2 linked regions of the Sagittula stellata E-37 genome follow. The protein of the gene in region 2 interacts with the protein of the main gene of each other region in a pairwise test. Links are inferred from orthologs where the notes say so. Each region holds a gene or a part of one and is shown on either strand. Other genes may lie near its edges.

Region 1 (5,879 bases), 1.5 Mb from region 2 along the record:
ACACTCCGGCAGCGACCGGGATCAGCACGACGTTGTATCCGAAGGCCCAGAACAGGTTCTGGCGGATGTTGCGCATGACATGGCGGCTGACGTGGTGCGCGGTCACAACCCCGGACACCCGGCCCGACGCCATGACAACGTCGGCACTTTCGATGGCCACATCCGTGCCCGTGCCAATGGCCAGCCCAACCTCTGCCGCAGCCAGCGCGGGGGCGTCGTTGATGCCGTCACCGACGAAGGCCACCGCGCCGAAGCTTTGCTGCAGGTCGCGCAGCGCGTCCAGCTTGCCCTCCGGCAGGACCTCTGCCGTGACGTGCGCGATGCCGAGGTCACGGGCGATGGCCTCTGCCACCGGGCGCGCATCGCCGGAAATCAGCGCGACCTCCAGCCCTTCCGCCTTAAGCGCGGCAACAGCAGCGCGGGCGTCGGGTTTAAGGCGGTCGGCCACACCGAAAACGGCAGCGATCTGCCCGTCGACCGCAACGAGCACCGGCGTCTCTGCCGCCTGCGCGGTCCGATCCAGCGCATCGGCAACCGGCGCCGTGTCGATCCCGCGCGCCGTCATCAGGCGCGGGGCACCGACGAGGATGGCACGGCTTTCCACAGTGGCCTCCAGCCCAAGGCCCGGCAGCGCGGTCACCTCCTCGGGCTGCGGCGCATCGGGGGCGGCGCGCATCAGGGCCTGGGCGATGGGATGCTCGGACCCCTGCTCTGCCGAGGCCGCAAGACGCAGCACCTCATCCACGTCGAAACCCGGCGCGGCCATGGCGTGGCTCAGCTCGGGACGTCCCTCCGTCAGGGTGCCGGTCTTGTCGAAGGCCACCAACTTCACGGTGTCGAGCCGTTGCAGCGCATCGCCCTTGCGGAACAGCACGCCCAGTTCGGCGGCGCGCCCCGTCCCGACCATGATCGACACGGGCGTCGCCAATCCCATGGCACAGGGGCAGGCGATGATGAGCACGGACACGCCCGCCACCAGCGCGAAGGTCAGGCCCGGACCGAAGATCAGCCAGACCAGCGTGGTCAGAGCGGCCAGCGCCAGAACGGCGGGCACGAACCACAACACCACCTTGTCGGCGAGTGCCTGGATCGGGAGCTTGGCGCCCTGCGCCTCTTCGACCAGCGCGACGATGCGGGACAGGACGGTGTCCTTGCCGACAGCCTCCGCCCGGTAACGCAGCGTGCCGTTGCCATTCACCGTGCCGCCGGTCACGCCCGCGCCTTCGGCCTTTTCCACCGGAGCAGGTTCGCCGGTCAGCATGGCTTCATCGACGAAGGACCGCCCGGTCAGGACGATCCCGTCCACGGCGATGCGCTCTCCCGGGCGGGCAAGCAGCAAATCGCCTTTCTCAATGTCCTCGATGGCGGTTTCAGTCACCGTGCCGTCACGGTCTACCATGGCCATCGCGGGCCGCAGGCCGACGAGATGACGGATCGCAGCGCCGGCCCGCCCTTTCGCCCGCGCTTCGAGGAAGCGCCCCAGCAGGATCAGCGTGACGATGACGGCGGCGGCCTCGAAATAGACGGCGCGCGCGGTGTCCGGCAGCAGCCCCGGCGCCATGAGCGCGACAGTCGAATACACCCACGCCGCCAGCGTCCCGAGAGCGACGAGCGTGTTCATGTCCGGTGCGCCCTTGACCAGCAGCGGCAGACCGATGCGATAGAATCGGCGGCCGGGCCCGATCAGGACGGCAGTCGTCAGGAGGAACTGGATCGTCCACCACGTCGACTGGCCGAGCGTCATGGTCAGCCAGTGGTGAAACGGAGGGAACAGGTGGCCCCCCATCTCGCCGATGAAGACCGGCAGGGTCAAAGCGGCGGCAACGGTCAGGTCACGCTTAAGCCGGGCCTGCTCGACCTGCTGGCGATCTTCGGTCGCTTCCGCGTCCTGCAACGGCTTGGCCGGATATCCGGCGTGTGTGACAAGTTGCGCCAGCGCAGAGGCATCGGTCGAACCGGTCAGGCTGACGACCTCGGCGGTTTCGCTGGCGAGGTTCACGGATGCGCGCAGCACACCCGGCTGACCGGCCAACGCCTTTTCGACACGCGCGGCACAGGAAGCACAGGACATGCCCTCGATGGCGAGGCGCGTGTGGCTTTCGGCGGCCGGATAGCCTGCTGCCTTCAATGCCGCCTGCAGCGTGGCCGCCCCTGCGCTGCCGCTGACCTGTGCTGTCTTGTTCGCAAGGTTGACGGAGGCGCTGTCTACACCGTCCGCGCCCGCGAGTGCGCGTTCGGCGCGCCCGGCGCACCCACCACAGTTGAGTTTCGTGACTTCGAATCGCAAATCGGTCATGGGTTGCGCCTCCTGACCGGTCACATAGGGGTTCCAGTAAGGGGAGGGTCAAGACCCGCTTTCCGCTTTCGCCAAGACGACGAACCTCAGCCGGAGCGGACCTCAGCCTCGATCTCTTTTCGGGACTTTCGGGAGCGTTCGGTGGCGGACTTGAGCTGCCCGCAGGCGGCCATGATGTCCTCTCCGCGCGGTGTGCGGATCGGTGAGGCGTACCCGGCCTTGTACACGATGTCGGCAAAGCGTTCGATCCGGGACCAGTCCGACCGTTCGTAGGGCGACCCGGGCCATTCGTTGAACGGGATCAAGTTGATCTTCGCCGGGATGCCCGCGATCAGCCGGACCAGCCGCCGCGCGTCCTCGTCACTGTCGTTCACGTCTTTCAGCATCACGTATTCGAAGGTGATGCGTTCCGAGTTCGACAGCCGCGGGTATTCCCGCAGCGCGTCCAGCAACGTCGCGATGTTCCAACGCTTGTTGATCGGCACCAGCTTGTTGCGGACCTCGTCGGTCGTGGCGTGGAAGGAGACCGCCATCAGGCAGCCGATTTCCTCGGCGCATTTCGCGATCTCCGGCACGACGCCCGAGGTCGACAACGTGATCCGGCGGCGCGACATGGACAGACCCTCGTGGTCCATCGCGATCTTCATCGCGTCGCGCACGTTGTCGAAGTTGTACAGAGGCTCGCCCATGCCCATCAGAACAATGTTGGACAGAAGGCGCGGCCCCTGCTCGCCTGTGCCGGTGCCCGGTTCCGGCCATTCGCCAAGATCGTCGCGCGCCAGCATGATCTGGCCGACAATCTCCCCTGCGGTCAGGTTGCGGACCAGTTTCTGCGTGCCGGTGTGGCAGAACGAACAGGTCAGGGTGCAGCCCACCTGCGAGGAAACGCACAGGGTGCCGCGGTCTTCCTCCGGGATGTAGACCGTCTCGACCTCATGGCCGCCCGCGATCCGGACAAGGTACTTGCGCGTCCCGTCGGCCGAGACCTGCTTGGACACGATTTCCGGCAATGCGATCTCGAAGGTTGCATCCAGTTTCGCGCGATAGTCCTTCGCAAGGTTGGTCATCGAGTCGAAGTCGCGGACGCCCCAGAAATAGACCCATTGCCAGACCTGATTGACCCGCATCTTGACCTGCTTTTCCGGCGTGCCCATGGCCAGAAGCGCATCGCGCAGCCCGGCCCGGGTCAGACCGACCAGATTGATCTTGCCGCCTTCCGGCAGCTTGCGCGGGATCGTCACGAGATCCTGGGTGATGGGTGCGTCAGACATGAGAGGCGTCCTTCGGATAACAAGCGGCCTGTATACAGGATTCGGGTGGAATTTCCATGCCCTTCGGCGCCACAGGGCGCGCTGCCGGCATGACAGACCCAGGATGCGACCGGTCCCTGCTGAGGTCGTGTCGCGCTTCGCGGATGTCAACCCACCGCCGACATCCGGCCTCGGGCTCCCTGCCGGAAAAGGAAAAGGGCCGGGCGTCCTGTCCCGACCCTTCTTGACCCCATCACGCCAAATGTCAGGCGGCTTCGTTCAGGACGGCGTGGGTCTGGCTGCGCCGCTCGGAATAGGCCCGTGCGGCGGAAACGAGTGCGCGAAAGATCGCGCGTTGTCTGTGTGCATAGAAAAGGTGCTCGGGGTGCCACTGGACGCCGAGCGCAAAAGGATCGCTTTCCCGCTCGATGGCCTGCACCATTCCGGCGGTGTCGCGGGCACTGACGCGCAACCCGCGCCCCAGCTTGTCCACGGCCTGCGTGTGAAGGGCATTTACCTTCATCGGCGGCTCACCCACGTAACACGCAAGCTGCGTATCGGGCACGACGCAGACTTCGCGCTTGGGCAGGATCGTCTTGATCATGGGGGCTTCGCTGAAGGTCTCCCACGCGTGCTGATCCAGCGTGCCGCCAAGCGCGACGTTCAGCATTTGCGCCCCGCGGCAGATGCCGAGGACAGGGATGTTGTCCTCCATCGCGCGCGCGGCGATCTCGGCTTCGAAGCGGTCGCGTTCACGGTCCAGACGGGCGGAAACTCCGATCTTGCCACCGTAGAGCTCCGGCGCGATGTCGTCCCCCCCGCCGATGATCACACCATCGACCGCGGCGAGGTCGGAAGGACGGCCAGCCCCCCAGCGCACACCGCGGGCGCCCGCCAACCACAGGTTGAGGTTCACAAGCGGATAGATCCGCCAGCCCGAGCGCGAAGACGTGGTCACACCGATCAGGGGAGGGGTCATTGCACGGCCTCCGGTTCCGAGATGTCTTTGCTTTGAAACAGTTTCGCCACGCGCTCTGCCCAGCGACCCTCCGCACCGGGAAGATAATGGTTGTGCTCAAGCCACGCCCGCCGAAGGGTTTCGAGCATATGGGCGTCATCGGCGACACGTTCTACCCGCGCCCACAGGTTCCACGGCCGCGCCAGCGACCACTCTTCTTCGTCGATCCGGCAATCGGGCAGACGGAAATGGAATGTCGGGCGCGCCGACAGCTTGCTTTGCGCCGGGAAGATCCGGTCGAAAAGCGCGCGGTCGTGGTGCGCAAACAGTGGCATCAGATCGAGACCGTGGTTACGAGACGAGATGTGCCGAGACGCGATTGTCATCAGGTCCGTCAGCGTGGAGAACTGGCCGTTTACCAGTTGCGTGACGAAACCATGCGGCCAGGTTTCGATGAACGGCATAAGACGCCGCGTCATGTCGAGGTCTTCAGCCCTGCGCAGCCAGGGCTCCAGCAGGCCGAAGGCGACGATGGTGTTCAGGGTATGCGGATCGTCGGCAGCCACCACCTCGGGGTTGAGGTGAACGCCGAAGCCAAGAAATACACCCGCGCGGGACCCTTTCGCCCCATTGAGCCGCAACTCGTCCAGAAGAGATCCCAGGCGGATGACCTCTTCGTGAGTCAGCGGTTCGGTGATGATTTCGACCGGAACGACGGCCTTTGCCATGCTCAGTCCCTGCTCAAGAAGCGGTATGTCCTTCTTGCGCAGGGAAATATCCAGCTCCACGCGAATGTCGCCCAGTTCGGTATCTTCGACCGTCAATTCGTGAAAGTGCGGCTCGGTTGCGGTGCCGCCCAGGAAATCTGCAACGATTGCGCCGACCCGTATCTCGCCAAGCCCGGAAAACTCGACTTCGACGCCAGTCTTGCGTTCGACACCGTCACGCGTCGTGCGGTGCGGCAGGCTGGCAAAGCTGTCGGTCATCGTCCCTCGGGTTTTCTGCGTCGTCGCTTGTTTTCGTAAGGGCAACGCGCTTCGCAGCGATAAGGTTCCAGCGGCAACCGACGTCACGCGCTGTTAAACACCTTCGCCTTGTCCGACGTGGCGGACATTTTGCCCATCAGGGTCATCGCCCAGACCAAGACCGGCAGCGAAACCACCCCCCCGATCGGCCCCCAAAGCCACAGACCGAAGAGGATGGACAGGAACACCACCAAAGGATTCAGACGCAGCTGTTGTCCGACCAGAGAGGGCGTCACGAACTGCGCCTCTGTCATGTTCAGTCCCAGGTAGGCCAGCATGGGCAGAAGGATCGAGGCGCCGGAGAAGTTCATGACTCCCGCGATCAGAAGCGAGATCAGCATCACGATCGG
Region 2 (6,051 bases):
GCCCAACCAGTTGTTGTCGAACGCGCGCGGTTCCAGCCCCTGCTTCGTGAGAAGCTGGTAGCTGTCCTCGTACCACTCGGTCGATTGGTAGTTGTAACCGAGGATCGCGGCGGCCGTCTGCGCCTCTTCGACAAGACCCAGCGACAGGTAGGCCTCAACCAACCGGTGCAGCGCCTCCGGCGTATGGGTCGTGGTCTGGAAGTCTTCCACCACCACACGGAACCGCGAAATCGCCGCGCCGAAGTGGTCGCGCTTCAGATAGTAGCGTCCGATCTCCATCTCCTTGCCCGCGAGGTGATCGAAGGCGAGGTCGAATTTCAGGATCGAGGAACGCGCGTATTCGCTGTCCGGATACCGTTCGATCACCGCCCGCAGCGCCTGCAACGCCTGGAACGTCAGGCCCTGGTCGCGGCCCACCAGTTCGATCTGGTCGTAATAGCTCAGCGCCAGAAGGTACTGTGCATAGGCCGCGTCGTCATCGGACGGGTAGAAATCGATGTAACGCTGCGCCGCGCCGCGCGCGTTCTCGTAGTCCTTGTTCTTGTGGTAAGAATAGGCCTGCATGATCAGCGCGCGCTTGGCCCAGTCAGAGTACGGATACAGGCGCTCGACCTCGCCGAAGTAGAAGGCGCCGTCCTCGTAGTCCTTGCGCGACATCTCGTATTCGCCGCGCTCGTAGATCTGCTTGGCCGTGTAGGTCTCCAGCGGCTGGCCGTCCGGCCCGACATCCTTGCGCTTGAGTTCGCCGCAGCCCGACAAAAGCAGAGCCGCTACGCTCACCCCGAACACCAAAGCCCGCGATCTGCCCCCTGTCATCACACCGTCCTTCGTTCTTCTCGAACCCTTTGCGCCCACTTGCATAAAGGCCCCGTTGCGCAGGGTCTAGCACAGAAAATCGGCGGGCAAAACGCCCTATTGGCCCCCGGCCTGTCAATCCATCGCAAGATATTGCCGGTCGGCACCAGAGCGTTCCACAACATGTGGAAAGCGCCGGTTTCAGCAACCGGCGCAATACACATATCTGTCATAACTCATGTGGATAAGCGGATCAGGCGACCGCGGGAATCTCGTCCTGGACCACACCTGCACCCGGCAGGGTTGCAGCGGTCGCCGTGTCGCACTCCACGATGCGCCAGGCATCGGCGTCTTCGAACAGCGCGTGCAGCAGCGCATTGGTCATGGCGTGACCGGCCTTGTGGCCTTCGTAAAGGCCAAGGATCGGCGCACCGGCCAGCGCCAGATCCCCCAGCGCATCCAGCATCTTGTGGCGCACGGCTTCATCGGCATGGCGGAAACCGCCGGGCGACAAGACCTTGTCGCCATCGACCACGACCGCGTTCTCGTAGGTGCCGCCAAGCGCCTTGCCCGCCTTCTGCATCGCGTCCACGTCGGAGGCGCGGCAGAAGGTGCGGCAATCGCTAAGTTCCCGCACGAACGTCCCGTTGGCCAGGTTCAGGCGTTTTTCCTGCACGCCAATGGCTCGGTCGGCAAAATCGATGCGGAACACCATGTCCAGCCCCTGCCCGGTCTTCGACGGCGACAGGCGCGCCCAGCCACCGTTCGTTTCCACGGTGACGGGCTTCAGGATCTCGATCGCGCGCACCGGGGCGCCTTGCACACGCAAGCCCGCGTCGAGGATGCCGCGCACGAACGGCACGCTCGACCCGTCGAGGATCGGCGCCTCGGGTCCGTCGATCTCGACCAGCGCGTTGTGCACGCCGCAGCCGGCCAGCGCCGCCATGACGTGTTCTACGGTCGATACGGACACACCGGCCCGGTTCTGGATCAGTGTGCACAGCGGAGAGCGCACGACCGCATCCCAGCGCGCCGGGATCATCGTGTCGCCAAGATCGACGTCGGTGCGTTTGAACCAGATGCCACGGTGCGCCACCGCCGGACGGATGGTCAGGCGGGCGGGCCGGCCGGAATGCAGGCCGATGCCGTCGAAGCTGATCGCTGAGCGGATGGTGGTTTGCACGTCGACTTCCCGAATTTGTGATGCGCACCGTCTGACAGGCGCGTCGTTGTTCAATGGGATAAAGCGCGGGTGGCCAAGGTCTCAAATCAAAGTTTGTAACCGAGTGAAACATCCCCCCGCCGCCCTAGGCGCCCCCCCGCCTCCGCGCATGGGCACCTCAGGCAACCCGTTGGAATACTTTAATAAACGCACCGTCCCTACCAGGGAAAAAACAGGCGCTATCCACAGCAATGTGACCGCATTTTTCCACCTTTGTGGCAAAAGCCGCGTGTTGCAGGACGACAAAGACAGGATGCGCCCCTCTGTTATCTCCCTGCAGGTCACCCGTGTCAGACCGACACGATTCCCCAAGCACCATCGGGGGAAGGCCATGAACGATCAGGGATTTAGGCGCCGTCCTTCGCGTTAACGCGCCCCTGTCGGGCCACCTGCCCGCCCACACAAAGGTAAAGGAAAAGGAAAGGCGCCCCCTGTTGCCAGAGGGCGCCGTCCACGAGGGTCTCGGGCAAGCCGAGGGTAGTAGCGTGTCCGCCTCAGTTCGCCTGACGGCGCAGGAAGGCCGGGATTTCGATACGGTCTTCTTCCGGATCCGCCTCGGGTGCCGGGGCCGGAGCGGGGCGCTGCGCCTGCATCGGCGGCTGGCGGCGCGCCGGCTGCGATTGCGGCTGAGCGGCCTCGGAGCCGTGCCCGGTCATGCGGCCGATCAACGAATTGACGCTGAAGCGCGGCTTGTCTTCCGATGCGTGCGCCGGGATGGCGCCGTGCTGGCGGACGGTTTCTTCGCGGGTCCGGGCAGCGGCCGCCTTCAGGCGATCCAGCGTGTCCGGGCTCGGCACGCCCGGGGCGGGCTTGCGCGGTGCGATGAAGTCGTTCGGATCGGCTTCGATGCTGTCGGGCTGCGGGCGGAAATCGGCAACCTGCGGCTGGTAGGCCGGCGGCGGCAGGCCGTCGTCCTGCGTCGCCGGAGCGGCCGGAGTCTGCGCCTCGTCCTCGAAGATGTCCTCCATCTCGTCCTGGGCCGCGGCGCGTTCCGCGTCCAGCTCGCCGAACAGCGGTGCCTGCACCGGCTGCGCGGCGGGTGCGGTCTTTGCGACAACAGGTTCCGGAGCGCGCTGCTGCGGTGCGGGGGCCGGTTCGGCCTCGGCTTCCTGCTGGCGCAGCGGCTGGGACAGCTTGCGGCGCGGCACCGGCATGTCGCCGACGTTGTCGGACGCGTCGATCCCGGTCGCCACGACGGACACGCGCATCAGGCCGCCCATGCCTTCGTCCAGCGTCGAGCCGACGATGATGTTGGCGTCCTGGTCCACTTCCTCGCGGATGCGGTTCGCCGCCTCGTCCAGCTCGAACAGGGTCAGGTCGGCACCGCCGGTGATGTTGATCAGCACGCCCTTGGCGCCTTTCAGGCTGATCTCGTCCAGCAGCGGGTTCGCTATAGCCTTCTCGGCCGCCTGGATTGCGCGATCTTCGCCCTCGGCCTCGCCGGTGCCCATCATCGCCTTGCCCATCTCGTCCATCACCGCGCGCACGTCGGCGAAGTCGAGGTTGATGAGACCCGGACGGACCATCAGGTCGGTCACGCCCTTGACGCCCTGATAGAGCACGTCGTCCGCCATCGAGAACGCTTCGGTGAAGGTCGTCTTCTCGTTGGCGAGCCGGAACAGGTTCTGGTTCGGAATGATGATCAGCGTGTCGACCATCTTCTGCAGCGTGTCGACGCCTTCCTCGGCCTGGCGCATCCGCTTGGCGCCTTCGAACTGGAAAGGTTTCGTGACCACACCGACGGTTAGCACGCCAAGTTCACGCGCTGCCTGAGCAATGATCGGCGCCGCACCCGTCCCGGTGCCGCCGCCCATGCCCGCCGTGATGAAGCACATGTGCGCGCCGGCGAGGTGATCCACGATCTGTTCGATCGACTCTTCGGCGGCCGCAGCGCCAACCGACGCCCGCGCCCCTGCGCCGAGACCCTCGGTCACTTTCACGCCCAGCTGGATGCGGCTCTGAGACATGCTCTGCTGCAGCGCCTGCGCGTCGGTGTTGGCCACCACGAAGTCCACGCCTTCGAGGTTCTTTTCGATCATGTTGTTGACGGCGTTGCCGCCTGCCCCGCCCACGCCGAAGACCGTGATGCGCGGCTTCAATTCATCCTGTCCGGGCATGGATAGGTTCAGTGCCATGGTGTCGTCCGCCTGTGTTCTTGTCGTGTGTGTCTTTTCGACCCGTCCAGGCACGTCGTCGGCCTGTTAGGGTTCAGTTTACTCACTGCAAGCCCGATCGTCACGCAAAAATCAGCAGATTCCCACCAAATATGCCACATTTCCGCCCAGTTTCCGCGAGTATTCGCCGAAAGCGCGATATCCAGTGGTCCGCCGCATCCTGGGCACAAGCACGACAAAGCCACCACCCGCGGGGCGGCGACTCGAATTCGGTGTTTCAAGGATCCTGCCCGATCCTCCTGCGGCGGTTCTCCCGCGCTTATGCACTGATTTGTTAACAGGACCGCGCGGCGGCGTCACGCGAAAAAACACGCCTGCGGCCAAAGAGCTCCGGCACCTGCGGAAACGCCTGGGCGCCGAGCCTGCCATCCGCTGATGCCCTGAAACTCCCGCGAGAAAATCCGGCTGTCGCCCGCTCGGGCGCGCGCCCGAGGCAACAGGGTTTTCGACGAAAATCCTCAACCCGCCGCCATCAACGGCGCCGTGCCGGTGTCACGTTTCCTGACGGGAACATGACCTTCCGGACGTGACAGGATTTTTCGGAGAAAATCCGCGACCTGCCGCCAACAACGGCGCCGTGCCGGTGTCACATTTCCTGACGGAAACATGACTTTCCGGCCGTGACAGGATTTTTCGGAGAAAATCCTGTCACCAGTTGTCGCGGAACCATTGTACTGCGCGCTTGAAGGAGCGCGCCGGGTAGCGATCCACGGGGATCTCGAAATCCCACCATTCATCCTGCGGATGCGCCGCGAAGAGGCACAGGCCCACTGCCCCGGCAAAGCCCGGACCTGTCGCGGCCTGCGGCAGTCCATGGACCCGCAATGGACGGCCCAGACGCACCTGCTGGCGCAGGATCTTCGACGCCAGCCCGTCGAGCCCGGGGATCTGCGAGGCCGCGCCGGTCAGCACGATCTGCTGCGACGGCAGATGGTCGAACCCCGCCGCGTCCAGCCGCACCCGCACTTCCTCCAGAATCTCCTCGACCCGCGGGCGCATGATGCCGATCAGTTCGGCCCGGCTGACCGTCCGGCGGTCGTGTTCCCAGTCGCCGGTTTCGCCGCCGCACTCGATCATCTCGCGGTCGTCCATGCCCGTGGCCTCGACACCGCCGTAGAAGGTCTTGATCCGCTCGGCCGTCGCCATCGGCACCTGCAGACCCATCGAGATGTCCGAGGTCACGTGGTCCCCACCCATCCGCACGCTGTCGGAATAGATCATGTGCTTCTTGATGAAGATCGAAATGCCGGTCGTGCCGCCGCCCATGTCGATACAGGCCGAGCCCAGCTCCTGCTCGTCCTCCACCAGCGCCGCGATCCCCGAAACATAGGCCGAGGACGCAAGCCCGGCGAGTTCCAGGTCACAGCGCTTCACGCAATGCGCAAGGTTCTGGATCGCCTGCGCGTCGACCGTCAGCATGTGCATGTCGCAGGACAGCTCCGTGCCGATCTGACCGCGCGGATCGATCAGGCCGGATCGGTGGTCGAGCGCGAAGTTCACCGGCTGGGCGTGCAGCACCTCTCGGCCATGGCCGAAGTCCGGCACGTCGCAGGCCGACAGCACGCGCGCCACGTCCTGTTCGTCCACGGTGACGCCCATCACCTCCACCTGCCCGGCCAGCCCGTAGCTCCGCGGATCGGCGCCCGAGAAGGCCGCGATCACGTGGTCGACACGGATGCCCGCCATCTTCTGCGCCGCCTGCACCGCGGTGCGGATCGCGCGCTCGGTCTCGCCCATGGCGCTGATCTCGCCGAAACGGACCCCGCGCGACCGCGTCGTCGCGGCCCCGATCACCCGGAACCCGGACTGCCCGGCAAGCGGTCCGATGCCGTCGTCGCGCGTCTCCGTCCCGTCGAACCG

The links.
Region 1: the proteins of ftsZ (region 2) and rlmN interact in binary tests that used the Escherichia coli proteins (3 or more experiments, as listed by UniProt). The link is inferred for Sagittula stellata E-37 from one-to-one orthologs.

Annotation. Positions count from the first base shown.
Region 1 is NZ_CP155729.1:168,476-174,354, forward strand. The notes cover bases 1,476-4,258. They hold rlmN (23S rRNA (adenine(2503)-C(2))-methyltransferase RlmN), read right to left. Parts: upstream 3,568-4,258; coding sequence 2,383-3,567; downstream 1,476-2,382. Other genes in these bases: ABFK29_RS00875 (heavy metal translocating P-type ATPase), read right to left, coding at 1,476-2,296; ABFK29_RS00885 (gamma-glutamyl-gamma-aminobutyrate hydrolase family protein), read right to left, coding at 3,812-4,258. Outside these bases: more of ABFK29_RS00875, read right to left, coding at 1-1,475; more of ABFK29_RS00885, read right to left, coding at 4,259-4,525; ABFK29_RS00890 (amidoligase family protein), read right to left, coding at 4,522-5,490; ABFK29_RS00895 (AI-2E family transporter), read right to left, coding at 5,574-5,879.
Region 2 is NZ_CP155729.1:1,693,170-1,699,220, reverse strand. The notes cover bases 1,833-4,787. They hold ftsZ (cell division protein FtsZ), read right to left. Parts: upstream 4,153-4,787; coding sequence 2,512-4,152; downstream 1,833-2,511. Other genes in these bases: lpxC (UDP-3-O-acyl-N-acetylglucosamine deacetylase), read right to left, coding at 1,833-1,978. In the rest of the region: ABFK29_RS08135 (outer membrane protein assembly factor BamD), read right to left, coding at 1-816; more of lpxC, read right to left, coding at 1,049-1,832; cell division protein FtsA, read right to left, coding at 4,840-6,051. UniProt on the Escherichia coli protein: Essential cell division protein that forms a contractile ring structure (Z ring) at the future cell division site. The regulation of the ring assembly controls the timing and the location of cell division.